Regions from separate parts of the Marinilactibacillus sp. GCM10026970 genome, predicted to be linked through region 1. Evidence: riboswitches for the same ligand, from Rfam matches in the RefSeq annotation. Region 1 holds a riboswitch; the other holds the start of a gene.
The links. A riboswitch is a leader RNA that binds a small molecule or an ion and turns the genes downstream of it on or off. The one in region 1 is predicted to bind lysine.
Positions count from the first base shown of each region.

Region 2: linked by a shared signal. The riboswitch ahead of ACFP65_RS05815 (aspartate kinase) and the one ahead of ACFP65_RS02065 (Na+/H+ antiporter NhaC family protein) in region 1 are both predicted to bind lysine.

Region 1 is NZ_JBHSUL010000005.1:18,643-26,075, forward strand. It holds gene ACFP65_RS02055 (DUF305 domain-containing protein) at 1-498, opposite strand, end outside; gene ACFP65_RS02060 (O-acetyl-ADP-ribose deacetylase) at 515-1,024, opposite strand; gene ACFP65_RS02065 (Na+/H+ antiporter NhaC family protein) at 1,140-2,855, opposite strand; lysine riboswitch at 2,984-3,157, opposite strand; gene ACFP65_RS02070 (SDR family oxidoreductase) at 3,340-4,125, opposite strand; gene gcvPB (aminomethyl-transferring glycine dehydrogenase subunit GcvPB) at 4,182-5,642, opposite strand; gene gcvPA (aminomethyl-transferring glycine dehydrogenase subunit GcvPA) at 5,643-6,998, opposite strand; gene gcvH (glycine cleavage system protein GcvH) at 7,114-7,433, opposite strand, start outside.
Region 2 is NZ_JBHSUL010000017.1:47,928-55,360, forward strand. It holds gene ACFP65_RS05795 (hypothetical protein) at 1-994, opposite strand, end outside; gene ACFP65_RS05800 (hypothetical protein) at 991-2,139, opposite strand; gene ACFP65_RS05805 (alpha/beta hydrolase fold domain-containing protein) at 2,279-3,190, opposite strand; gene ACFP65_RS05810 (aldo/keto reductase) at 3,208-4,065, opposite strand; lysine riboswitch at 4,244-4,455, shown strand; gene ACFP65_RS05815 (aspartate kinase) at 4,554-5,756, shown strand; gene ACFP65_RS05820 (aspartate-semialdehyde dehydrogenase) at 5,784-6,758, shown strand; gene dapA (4-hydroxy-tetrahydrodipicolinate synthase) at 6,774-7,433, shown strand, end outside.

The DNA.
Region 1 (7,433 bases):
CGTAAAATCAGCTGACTTTTGCGGCTTTGATGAACGTTCTTCTTCATCTTCTTGTACTTCTAAAAATTCAATCAATTGATTCATCTGCTGTATTTCTTCTCTTTGCGTTTCTATTATACCATCTGCAAGCTCTCGAACTCTAGGGTCAGTTATTTGTGCACGTTCACTTGTTAAGATAGCAATCGAATGATGCGGAATCATAGCTTTCATCCATGAAGTGTCATCCACAGTCTGCTGGCTTCTCACAAGCCATAGTGAAGCACCAAATAAACAAACCGAAGCCGCTAGAATGACTTTATTCAGTTTCTTGTTTTTGTACATCTTCCACATAAATAGTATCATAATAAAAGCCATAGCGGATCCCATCATGATAGCCATAAAAAGCCTGGTTTGACTGAATCTTACATGATTAAATTCAAATACGTTTAAAAACATCATGGCATACATAACGACTGTAGATGTCAGAATCATCAGTCCAAATTTTAAATACTGTCTCATAGTTATGCTCCTTATTTTATCCTTCTAAATTCTTTTTGTATAACTGTTCTGTTTTTTCGTCAAAAGCAACGAGGGTTACTTCAATCCTTATAGGAAATTGTTCTAGTTTTCGCTTGATTGTTTTGACAGCTATTTCCGCAGCTTCTTCTGCTGGATACCCGTATATCCCTGTACTAATCGCAGGAAAAGCAATGGATTGAATTCCTTGATTTTTTGCGATTTCAAGAGCATTCTCGTAGCATGCTGCTAGTTGCCTTTGTACTTCACTGGAGCCCTTTTTATAGACCAGACCGACTGTATGAATCACATATTTTGACGGAAGGTTGAATCCTTTTGTCCATTTGGCCTCACCTGTTTTAGCTCCATCTAGTTTTTTACAAGCTTCCAACAGTTCTGGTCCTGCTGCTCTGTGAATCGCACCATCCACTCCTCCTCCACCTAAAAGTGAAGAGTTTGCTGCATTGACAATGGCGTCGACATTCAGTGTTGTAATATCTCCACGCCATACTTGAATTGTTCCATTCATGACTTATCCTCCTCTTATGAAATCTCTTCATTAATCCTAATAGCAATAATATCCTGACGCAAACAAAAAAGCTTAGCCATGGAAGACTAAGCTTTCAGGTAATCAATTTAATACATTAGCTTTGCTCTGTTGTATCCACTTTCCTACCAAGAATGAACACCATTGCAATTGTTGCGGCAAAAGTAATAGGTAGTATGATCCAAATGTTCAGTCCCATTGCGGATGGAAGGTATCCAAATACGATTGAAATGGTTCCAACAGCTAGTGCATAAGGTAATTGTGTCTTCACGTGATCAATCAAATTAGATCCTGCACCCATAGAAGACAGAATTGTTGTATCAGAGATTGGTGAACTATGATCTCCAAATATCGCTCCCGTTAATACAGCACCTGCAGACATAATGACGAAGTCTGGATTTCCAGGTTGTAAGGCCGTTGCTAGTGGTATAGCAAGTGGCATCAGGATACCCATTGTTCCATAAGAAGTTCCTGTTGAGAAGGATATGATTGCACCTAAAATGAAGATCACTGAAGACAGTAAAACGGGCGGTAGCGTATCGCCTAGTAAAGAAACAAGGTAATCAGCTGTTCCCAATTCGTTCATAACACTTGATAATGACCAAGCAAGTAACAAAACAACGCCCGTGATCATCAATGTCTTCATCCCGTTAACCCAGATTTCAATCCCTTTACTGAAATTGAACAAATCTTGTGTGACACCCATAACTAAAGCGATAATACTTGAAATCAAGGCTGCCTGAAACAGTACAATGGACGCATCAGAAGCTCCGAATGTTTCTCTGATTGTTTCAAAAGATAATGGAGCGTTTGTAATGGTTTGCGCTAGCATACTATTATCTCCACTAAGAATTTCTGAACGACCATTCATGTAGAACCCTAGAAAACTAAAAACAATCAGACTTCCAATTGGAATCAATGCATTCCAGATTGAAGCTTTTTCTTTATTTAAAACTTCTTGTTCTTCGTCTCCTGTTTCGACTTCAGAGGTTTCATCCACCAACAGTCCAGTGTCTCTGGCTCTTTCTTGCGCTTTTTTCATCGGACCAAATTCTCTAAGCGTTAAAGAGGTCACCACTACGAAAAGGAGCATTAAAATATTGTAGAAACGGTAAGGAATCGTTTGAAGAAACACACCGTATGCATTTACTTCTTGTCCAATAGACTGATAGGCATCATTGATCAAACCAACTTCATACCCTATCCAAGTAGAAACCAGTGCAATACCAGCTATCGGTGCAGCAGTAGCATCAATGACGAAAGCAAGTCTTTCTCTTGAAATGTTCATTTTATCAGATACTGGTCTCATGATCGGTCCAACAATCAGCGCATTCGCGTAATCATCAAAGAAAATCAAAATTCCTAATGCCCATGTGATGATCTGCGCACTAATTGGACCTTTGGCTTTCTTTGCCAGACTCTCTGCTACCGCCTGTGCACCACCCATACTCGTAATCAAGGCGATTAGTCCACCGATCGTCATAACTTGTAGGATAATCCCAGCATTCCAAGGATCTGCTAGTGAATTCAAAATATAATCCACAATATCCATAAAGCCGTTAAAAATCGCCATTAAAATATTGGTATCATTATAGAATTGCATGATAATTGTTCCAGAAAAGATTCCAACGAATAATGACAGAACAACATTCTTAGTTACAAACGCAAGAATGATTGCAATAATTGGCGGAATCAACGTCATCCAGCCGATAGAATTGGCTAAACTTGATTGTACTTCTTCTGCATGTACCGTTTGAGGTAAAAACAAAAAGAAGGTTGTGAGTATCAAACTCCATGTTAATTTCTTTTTCATTTGTTTTCATTCTCCATTTTCACTTATTTTGTTGAAAAGGACTGCATAGAGGTACAGATCATTCTTGTTTTTATATAAAAAAATAGCACTCAAGGCACAATCACCCTAAATGCTTTACAATTCGCAATTAGCCTGATAGTGCTCCACGAAAACATCGTGACAGTGATCCGCTTTTTAAGCGGAACTCCAGCAAAAAGAGATTGACTATCTCTATCCACTTCGGCAAAGAACCCTTTCTGATTCGATCAATGGGAGTCACCCTACTGAATCATACTGATTTTCTTCGCGCCTCTATCTGTATTTAATTTCAACGTTTATTAGTGTACAAGGAATCTGGTTAGATTGCAAGGTCCTTTTTTTATGTCTACTCCACTATCAAAAAAGCGTACAAATCGTATGAGTGTTCTTAATCCTTTATTTGATACTTGGGCTCTATAAAAAAGCTATGAAGCGCCTCTAATTAGACGTTCCATAGCTCCACTTTTTAATAAGATTTGACCATACCGCCATCGATTAGAATGTTTTGACCAGTTAGATAGGTATTTGCACCAGAAACTAAAAATACAGCTGCCTTAGCAAATTCTTCTGGTTGTCCATAACGTCCTAATGGGATCGACTGCTCGATTTGATCCGTCACTTCTTGTTGTTTTTTCCCTTGCTTTTCTGCTTTTGCAGCATCTAGCTGAACAAGTCTTTCTGTTTCTATACGTCCCGCACCGATCGTGTTGACCAAAATATGATGAGGTGCTAATTCCTGAGACAAACTTTTAGATAATCCTGAAATACCCATTCTAAATACGTTCGATAACGTTAACCCATCGATTGGCTGTTTAATGGATGAGGAAGCATTGTTCAGAATATGGCCACCTGTTTCTTTCAGATCTGGTAGAACTGCTCTGATGGTTCGGATAAAACTGAACAGTGTGAGGTCGAATGCTTTTTGCCATTCTGCGTCATCGAAGTCTTCGAATGTTCCACTTGGTGGGCCACCGGCATTATTGACAAGGATAGAAATTGGTCCAAATGTATTACGTGTAGCCTCGACTAGATTCTTGATACTTTCTGCATCCGTAATGTCCGCTACTGTATATTCTACTTTACCTGTGGCCGTTTTGAGAATCTCTTTTTTCGCTTCTTCTAGTTTATCCATACTTCTACTTGTCAGCATGACGTTAGCCCCTTCTTTGGCTAATTCTGTCGCGATTGCTTTTCCAAGTCCTGTACTAGAAGCCAGAACAAGTGCTGTCTTCCCGGTAAGCTTCATATCCATCTATCTAATCTCCTCCATTACTGATTTCATTTACTTCCTTCAGTATAGACGAAAGATTATTTCTGGTAAACTACCATTGGTTTTCTAGCAGCAAGCACTTCATCTAATCTTCTGACAGCTTTTGTAGTGGGTGCTTCATGAAGTAATTCAGGTTGTTCTTCAACTTCTTTTGCAATAGCAATCATTGCATCTGCAAATTCGTCCAATGTCTCTTTTGCTTCCGTATCCGTTGGTTCAATCATAATGCACTCTTCAACAATCAGTGGGAAATAAACAGTGGGTGCATAAAAGCCATAATCCAATAATCTTTTGGCAATATCTAGTGTTCTGACACCTTGTTTTTTCTGACGTAACCCACTCAAGACAAATTCATGTTTGCAATGCTGCTTGAACGGCGTATCGTAATGATCCGCAAGTCTAGCTTTCAAATAGTTCGCATGAAGCACAGCATCTTCTGACACTTTTTGAAGACCTTGAGCACCCATAGAACGGATATATGCATAAGCTCTCACATTAACACCAAAGTTACCGAAGTAACCTTTTACTCGACCGATAGAATCTGGATAATTTGTGTTTAAAATATATTGATTCCCTTGTTTTTCAATTCTGGGATTTGGTAAAAATGGTGAAAGAGCCGCTTTAACACCGATTGGTCCTGATCCTGGTCCACCGCCACCATGAGGTGTGCTGAATGATTTATGCAAATTCAAGTGAACCACATCAAAGCCCATTTCTCCAGGAGTCGATTTCCCAAGTATCGCATTTGCGTTAGCTCCATCGTAATAAAGAAGACCGCCTGCCTCATGCACGATTTTCGCAATTTCGACAATGTCTACTTCAAATAATCCGAGTGTATTGGGATTTGTTAACATTAATCCAGCTGTATCCGGTCCAAGGGCCGCCTTGAGCGCTTCCACACCTACTGTTCCTTTTTCACTGGACTTGATTTCTACTACATCATAGCCAGCAACTGCTGCACTTGCCGGGTTTGTACCATGCGCTGAATCTGGAACGAGAATCTTTCTTCTTTGATCGCCTTCTCCTTTGGACTGGTGATACGCTTTAAAAACCAATAAGCCTGCCCACTCCCCTTGAGCTCCAGCTGCTGGTTGAAGACAGATTTCATCCATTCCTGTGACTTGCTTTAAATCTTCCTGCAATTCAAACATTAACTGAAGAGCCCCTTGAGTTGTAGCAGGATCTTGTAAAGGATGAATAGCCGTAAAGCCATCATAACGGGCTACATCTTCATTGATTTTCGGATTGTATTTCATTGTACAAGAACCTAATGGATAAAAGCCCGTTTCGATTCCAAAATTTTTATTTGCTAGTGCAGTATAGTGACGCATCAATTGTAGTTCAGAGACTTCTGGTAGTTCAGCTGCCTCTTTTCTAGTTAAATGCTCTGGTAACTGTTCCGATAAGTCAAAAGATTCTACATCATTTTCCGGCAAACTATAAGCTCTACGTCCGGGTTTGGACTGTTCGAAAATCAGTTTCGTTTGTGATTCTATCATTTAACCGTTCACCTCCACTAATGCTCTTACAAATGCATCAATTTCTTTGCGCGTTCTTTTCTCAGTTGCACACAGTAACATAGCTTGATCTTTGTTTAAATTTTCTGATACATCATATCCACCAATAAAACCTTTTTCTAGTAAAGCTTTGTTGATTTTCGCGATCGGCTTAGACAATTCAATGGCAAATTCGTTGAAGAATGGAGATTCATTCACAATCGTTATGCCCGAATCCTTTAACTGTTGTGCAAGATAATGGGCTTTATCAATATTTTGTTGCGCCATTTCCTGAACACCAGCTTTACCCATTGCAGACATAAAAACGGAGCTTGCTAAGGCGTTCAAAGCTTGGTTGGAGCTCATATTCGATGTCGCTTTCTCTCTTCTGATATGTTGTTCTCTTGTCTGAAGCGTCATGACAAAGCCCCGTTTGCCTTCAATATCAATCGTTTCTCCAACGATTCGGCTTGGAACTTTTCTCATATATTGACTCTTCACAGTGAAATAACCACAATGAGGTCCGCCATAAGACATCGAAAGTCCAAGTGGTTGCATATCTCCCACAACAATATCTGCACCTAATTTACCAGGCGCTTCCAGTTTAGCGAGTGCTAATGGATTAGCTATAACGATTAGTAACGCTTTCGTTTCTTTCAGCATTTCCTTGATTTTTAAAAGATCTTCAACTGACCCGAAAAAGTTTGGATATTGTACAACGACCGCTGCAGTATCTTCTGTTAATGAAGCTTTCAAATTTTGAAGATCCGTGATGTCTTTTTTCAGTTCCAGCTCTTCTACTTTGTATTCCATCCCATATGCATACGTATGAACAACTTCTTTCGCTTGAGGATGAATGGCACCTGATAAGAGAATCGTCTGCTTTTTCGTAACCGCTGTTGCCAGATTACAAGCTTCTCCTAAAGATGTGAAGCCATCATAAAGACTGGAATTGGAAACGTCCATCCCAGTCAGTTCACAAATCATCGTCTGAAATTCAAAAAGAGCTTGTAGCTCCCCTTGACTAGCTTCTGGTTGATAGGGTGTATAAGCCGTCATGAATTCTGATTTCAATGTAACGTGATTGACGACGCTTGGAATAAAATGATCATAAGTACCTGCACCTAAAAAGAAAGGATAATCAGCAGCCGTTTTGTTTTGTTGCGCTAATGCTTTCATATGTTTCGTTAACTCATATTCACTTAAGGGTGCTGGAAGATCAATCGACTTTTCCTTTGTTGCTCGAGTGGACATGGGAATATCTGAAAACAAGTCGTTGATACTCTCCACACCGATTACAGCTAACATATCTTCTTGATCTTTTTGAGTTGTCGGTAAATATCGATGTTGCTTTGTCATGATGGCTCACTCCTTATAGATAACGTTCAAGCTGGAATAAACAGAAAAGAGAAGCCCCCTCATCTTTCAATGAGAAATCTCCTCCGTGGTTTCTCTGCTATTCAAATAACATCTTTTACAGTTCACTAACGTACTGGTCGTAAGTTTTAGCGTCCATCCAGTCACTTGTATTCAATTTTTCAGAAACTTGAACTTCAACAATCCATCCTTCACCATAAGGAGAATCATTTAATTTTTCAGGTTCGTCTTCTAATTCATCGTTAACCTTTGCAATAGTGCCTTGAACGGGTGCATAGATTTCTGAAGAAGATTTAACGGATTCTACTGTCGAGAAAGCTGCTTCACTTTCCATTTGATCATTGAGTACAGGCAATTCTACAAAAACAACATCCCCCAATTGCTCTACAGCGTAATCCGAAATGCCAATTCTAACGT
Region 2 (7,433 bases), on a different contig from region 1:
TATAATAGAGCCTTTCTGTGAATATCACTGCGAGTCCGACTAATAGATTGAAATATTCGTTTTTAAGTAGCAAACTACATAAGATGATAAAGCGCGTGAATAGATACGCGATTGCGAGCATCAAGCAGATGGCTTGTAAATAGAATAGACCGATTGAAATGATATAGAAGTTTTCTTCAAGCAGTATAGGACCATTAAACACGGTTACGGGGATTGAGAAACTTCCAAAACCTTCTTTTAGAGCAACTATACTTAGCCCAATCAAAAAGAACGATAAACTGACGATACTGAAAGCTGTCAATACTACAGCTGTCTTTACCCATAGTTTTTGCTCGAATGACAAAGGAAAACTTCTAACTAAGGAGAGGTGATTGCGGTCCTTTGTTACGATATCAATAGAGAAAATCACCACTAAACCAATCAATGCAACGGGTACGATACTTGAATTCCATGCTCGAACGCCTGTCTGTAGAGCTGTACGTTCTTCAAGAACAGCTGGTGTGATCCTTGTCCCTTTATCTACATAAGCACTATAGCGTGTAGCAGTGTTCAAATACCAATAGCGACCTTCTTGTAATGGGTACTGCTGATCTATCCCATAATAAGCCGTATTATAAGAAAGAAACTCTGGACTTGAAAAGATCCACTGGTCCTCGTACTGATACCATTTAGCTGTCGCCCCAGTATAAAAAGCATAGTCTTCTCGATCCAATGCATCTAAACGCATTTCATTAAGTTCAACAAGTGGTGGAAAATAACTTAAAGCAAATGCCGCTCCTGAACTGATGCCTTCTCCTCTGTAGTTTTCTAACCAATGACTCATCTCATCATAGTCTTGTTGTATCCCTACTGCATCTACTCTTTCATCAGGTTGATAATTCGGTTCAATCACAAATACATAATACAGTGTCGTAATCAGCAAAAGAATGATCGCCGCAAGATTCTTTTTATTGCGAATGATGCTGTTCAATTCAAAGAAATAATAAGCCCTCATTCTCCTCCCTCCTTATGACTGGTTGATAGTCGATGTTTTTTAGAAAAATAAATGGATAGTATGATCAGATAGATTAGACTCCATAGAGAGTAAATGAGTATTGCCCTAGAGTAAACAATCCCACTTTGACTGAAATTCTCTTTGGCTGTCCCAGTTAAAACGGCTATTGGATTTAGATAACTGATTGGCGTATAGGCTAAGATGGTCCATTCTCTGGAAAACAAGAAGCTGATCAGCAGAAAACTACTACCAGAGAACAACGTCAGGTAACGATTTTTTAAGAAAGTATTCAAAATGGCCGCTAGTAAAACCGTGTGGATGATGAAAACTGTAGAAATCAACAAGCTTCTAAAAATAAATTGACCTGTTGATACTGCCTCATAGCCTGATACTGAATAAATGACTCTTGGGTACTGCATCGATCCTGCATCGAACGGAATGAGCGAACCTATATAGGCTAAACCGAATAAACCGGTTAATACTATTATCGTGGTAACTAGATAAACCACTAGCTTTCCAAGCAGTCGTTGACTTGCATTGATAGGATAGGCTTGAATGATGGTGTGATGTGCATCATCTTTTGTCAGAATATCACTTGTCAATAAAAGTAAAAAGATAAAAAACACACTACTGAATGCCGTGATGCTTAGGACTAAATATGTCGAGCTACTTTGTGCATCTCTTTCGATTGTTTGGTTCTGATCTTTTAGTGCTTGATAATAGACGGACTCTCTCAAAGATTGCTCTAGTGGGACAAAGAAATTCTGATTAAACGATTCATATCCTTTTTCGTGTGCTTGAATTCTTGATTGTGCTAGCTCCAGCCCAATAGAGGTATATTCATTCAAGTCATCGTAAAAGGTCAAAGCAACCTCCTGACTCCCAATCAGTTGTGACTCTTTCAAAACATCCTCATAAACAGGATATTTACCGGGATTTTCTTCTACAATATGTACGGGAAAACTAGAAATAGCATTTCTAACGGTATGTAGTTCATTTTGTGTCTTATTATAAATGTCATTCACCTGTTGGTACGGTATGTAAAACAGTAAACCGATTAAGAAAATCGCTATGCCCAAAAACAAAAAGCCATTCTTTCGGTCTCTTACGAACAATTCGACTTCAAACCTCAAGTATTCTCTCATTGAACCCCACCTTTATTCTAGTACTAATACACTCATCTCATTATATTAAAAATTGATTTTAATTAAAACCGTTTTTTAATATTATTTTAATTAAAAAAGCAATACTCCTTATTTCAGGAATACTGCTTTAATCATTACATTATTTCAAACATTTATTCATAAAGTCCAGTATAATTTGAATGACTTCACTAGTATAAAAAGTCGGTCCACCATGGTCCGCACCATCCACACAATAAAAGTCCGCTTGAATGTTTTTCTGCTTGCAGAAGTCATAGAGTTCTACACTTTGCTCGAACGGGACAAGGGTATCTTTATTTCCATGAATAATCAATAAAGGCGCTAGAATATTTGAATCCTTCAAGTAATAAGGTACTGAAGCTCTTTTTGCGTCCTCTGGGTACTCATCTGGCGCTTTTCCTCCAATTAATAAACCATCAGGACTAGTTGGCTGAGTATGATCTGTTGCTGAAGTCTGCTTTGTAATCGTAACAAAGTCATAAACGCCATAAAGATCAATACAGGCTTTCAGGTCTGGTAAGTCAGTATTGGCTGCATCCAATTGCTGACTGTTCCAAGTAGCCCAAGCCATCAGCGCAGTATGGCCCCCGCTTGAGTCTCCACTTATAATGAATTTGTCTGGATCCAAGTCCATTTCTTTTGCATGACTATCAAGATAACGGATGGCCATTTTAATGTCCTCTACTTGACTAGGAAAAACAGCATCTGGAAGTGGCACATATTCAACAATCGCTAATGCATACCCTGCTAGTATGAGCGATTTAAAGTCCAGAATTTTCCCATTTAAATCTTGTTCGAACCAAGCTGATCCTTGCACGTGTATTAAAAGCGGGAAAGGTTTCTGGATATTTATAGCGTCCGGATAAACCATCCTGATTCGGAGATTGCGATCCTTCTTGCGTTGATAAATTCTATCTTCTTTTATGATTGATCCACGCACGTTTCTTATATCGGCCTGTATTGTTTTCATACCTTCAGAATGGGCCTTTGATTTTGGCATAGTGTGTGTATTGTATTTCAAATTAGCTACCATCTCTTCACTCCTTAAAATTATTGTACACTCAATGGTACGCGTTGATCTGGAACTGGAAAAGCTGCATCCAGTCTTAACATGTCTTCTTCAGATAAAACGATATCCAGTACATCTGCGTTCAACTGGACATGTTTCTCACTACTGGCTTTTGGAATCGCAATAATGTTGTCTTGTTGCATCACAAAAGCCAGCAAGAGCTGAATGATCGAAATATTATGCGCTTCAGCGATTTCTTTTACGGTTTGGTTACTATACACAAGGTCTTTCAGATCAGGTTCCTGACCAATCACCGGACAGTAAGCCATGATTGGAATGCCTTTTTCTTTAAGATAGTTCGTTAGAACAACTTCTATGCCTCTAGACGCTAAGTGGTAAAGTACTTGGTTGGTTTGGCAGTTCTCGCCGCCTTTTAGAGCGAGTAATTCTTGCATATCTTCCAAATCGAAGTTGGAAACGCCCCAATGTTTGATTTTGCCTTGACGCTTCAGTTCTTCAAAACAATCAATCGTTTCTTGAAGCGGTACACGCCCTCGCCAGTGTAAAAGATACAAATCCAGTGAGTCCACACCTAAACGGTTTAGCGTTTGTTCACATGCTTCAAACATATCAGGATTTCCGGCATTTTGTGGATATACTTTTGACACTAGAAATAATTCTTCTCTATTGTAGGGCGCTATCGCTTCTCCTACTAACTCCTCTGAGTCACCGTCCCCATACATTTCAGCTGTATCGATCAAGGTCAGGCCTCTGTCAATACCAGCACATAGGGCTTCGATTTCTTGTTGACGCTTGGAAGGATCTTCTCCTAATCTCCAAGTTCCTTGTCCTAAATTCAATACATTTTGTCCACTAGGTAATTGAATCTTCTGCTTCATTTCTATAGAACCTCCTTTAGTCGTTTCCAATTTAGTATAACAATGATCTAGTAAAAATTTAATCAATAGCTATTCACTTTTCCTTAAGTCGAAGAAGGATTTAAACTTCTAAAAGAAATTTGTTTACATTCTTTTGCATTTTTGATAAGGTTATATGCAAATAACACATTAAAACTGAATGACTGGATGAGGCGCAGAGATCAAAAGTAGTTATCAACCATAGAACCTGTAAGTTCTTGATAATGAAAGGGAAATCTGCCGAAATGGTTGATCTTTACAGTAAGATTAACTGTTGGGCTGCATATGAAGAATATGCAGACTGCCGTATGAATATAAGTAGACACCTAATAATTGAATAGGTAATCTACTTTACGGAGTGCTTCCGCTTGTATATAGATTCTTTAGGACAAGTCGGTACTTCGACTTGTCCTTTTTGTATACTCTTGTTACTTTCAAAGGCAGTCTCACTAAGTTTGGAAAGGATAGCCATGAAAAGAAGCGTATTAAAATTTGGTGGATCAAGTGTTTCTGATCTACCGAAAATCAAAGAAATCGCCCTACATCTTAAAGAACGAACCGACCAAGGAGAGCAACTGGTTGTCGTTGTATCCGCTATGGGCAAAACAACCGATGACTTGCTACGCAACGTTGGGCAAATTACATCGAAACCAAATGATCAAGATCTCGCTATGCTCCTAACAACCGGTGAACAACAAACCATTTCTTATCTTTCGATCACTCTGAATGATTTGGACGTTAAAGCTAAACCACTAACAGGTTACCAAGCGGGCATCGAAACCATTGGGCATCATCTAAAAAGTAAGATTTCTTCAATCAAAACGGATTTGTTCGACCAATTATTTGAAACCAATAGGGTCGTTATAGTTGCTGGCTTTCAAGGCTTTAATAAAGAAGGCGAACTTACAACATTAGGACGAGGAGGTTCAGACACAACAGCCGTTGCATTGGCTGCGGCTTTGGAAACAACTTGTGAAATCTATACAGATGTTACAGGTGTCTATAGTACCGATCCTAGAATTTTCCCGAATGCAAAACGTTGGGATAAGATTTCCTATGAAGAGATGATGGAAATGTCTGCACTTGGTGCAGGTGTACTAGAAACGAGAAGCGTAGAACTGGCGAACAATAACGGGATAAAGCTTTATCTTGCTAAAACACTCTCTAAAGAGAAAGGAACCTGGATCGTGCCGAATGAACAAATACTTGAACACAAAGCCGTCACTGGCGTTGCGTTGGATAAGAATATGGCTCATGTAACCTTAACGGACCCCTCTAACGGTGCTCAGTTATTGAATGATATTTTTGTTGAACTAGAAAAAGAAGAAATCAATATCGATATGATTTCTCAAATTAGAAATCAAGACGGTATGCAGTTATCCTTCACTGCTAAAGATTCCGATGAACGTCAGCTCGTGCAAGTTTTTGATCAGTTGAAAGGTCATTATCATGATTTGACAGTCAGCATCGTTGATCATTATGCCAAAATCTCTGTTATTGGTGCAGGAATGAGAGATATGTCTGGTGTTGCCTCTCAAATTTTTAGAACATTGATTGAGTCTGACATCACCTACTACCAGGTGACTACTTCTGAAATTAGTGTTTCTTGTGTAATTGATGAAACCAACGGTGAAAAAGCCACAAAATTGCTTTGCGAGAAATTTGATCTATAATTTATTTCCATTAGAAAGGAAGTCCTTATGTATAAAATTGCCGTAGTCGGTGCTACAGGATTAGTTGGTAGCACGATGCTTCGCTTGCTAGAAGAAAAAAACATTCCTATTGAACAGTTAACCTTATTCTCTTCTGCTCGCTCAGCGGGAACTAAAGTAGGCTTCAAAGACAAAGAATTGGTCGTTGAAGAACTGACCGAAGACAAAACAATGGGTCCTTTTGATTATGTTTTAATGTCAGCGGGTGGAGAAACGAGTTTAACCTTCTCTCCTCTTTTTGAACAACATGGTGCCGTTGTGATTGATAATTCAAGTGCTTGGAGAATGGATCCAGAAATTTCTTTAGTGGTTCCTGAAGTAAACCCTCCTGTACTGGATAGAAAGATTATCGCCAATCCAAATTGTTCAACCATACAGTCTGTAGGTCCATTGAAAATCTTACTAGATGCCTTCGGTATTGAACGGGTTGCTTATACGACTTATCAATCTGTGTCCGGATCTGGTTGGAAAGGCATCGAAGACTTGAGGCGCGGTGAACAAGGGAAAGAACCATTGAATTACCCGCATCCAATTTATAATAACGTCTTACCACATATTGATGTTTTCCAAGAAGACGGCTACACAAAAGAAGAAGTCAAGATGATTGAAGAAACGAGAAAAATCTTGAGTCTTCCTGCCCTTCCTGTAACGGCCACTTGTGTACGTGTACCCGTTACGAGTGCACACTCGGTCGCCATCAATGTTACACTGACAAAAGAAACAACGGTTCAAGACATCCAGCAGTTGTTTGAAGAAAGTCCCTACGTTACGTTAGTGGATGATCCAAGCAACAACCGTTATCCGATGCCTGTCAATGCGGGTGGTGAAGAAGGCATTTTTGTTGGACGGATTCGAAAAGACGACAGCCTTGAAAACACCTATCATGTCTGGACAGTCAGCGATAATATTTTAAAAGGTGCTGCACTAAATGCCGTGCAGATTTTACAACAATTAACGAACTGAGAGGAGAAACACATTATGTCTCACCTATTTACAGGAATTGGCGCTGCCGTTACTACACCCTTTACGGAAAATGCCGTTGATTATGAACAGTTCCGAAAACATTTAACGTTTTTGAAAGATAATCAGATTCAGAGTCTGATTGTAAATGGTACTACAGGTGAAGGATCCACGCTTTCAACCGAAGAAAAATTGAACTTGCTGAACGTTGCGCTTGAGGTTTCTGATGGACAGATCCCGGTTATCGCCGGAACTGGCTCAAATAATACGAAAGCAAGTATCGATGCATCTAAAAAAGCAGAAGAACTCGGTGTCGACGGATTACTCGTCATAACTCCTTACTACAATAAAACAAGCCAAAGAGGATTAGTGGCACATTTCACGGCTATTGCGGATGCGGTTAATATTCCAATCATCTTGTATGATGTCCCAGCGCGTACCGGTATGACGATTCAACCTGAAACTTTGCAAGTACTTGCGGAACATCCAAATATCGTTGGTCTTAAAGATGCAACAGGAGACTTGACGCACTTGAGTCGCTTGCAAGCTGTTGTGAATGACTCGTTTGCTTTTTACGGCGGAAACGATGATCTTGCGCTTCCTTTCTTTGCTCAAGGTGGACATGGCTTGATCTCTGTCGCTGCCAACGTATTGCCTAGTGAGTATCAAATGATGTTT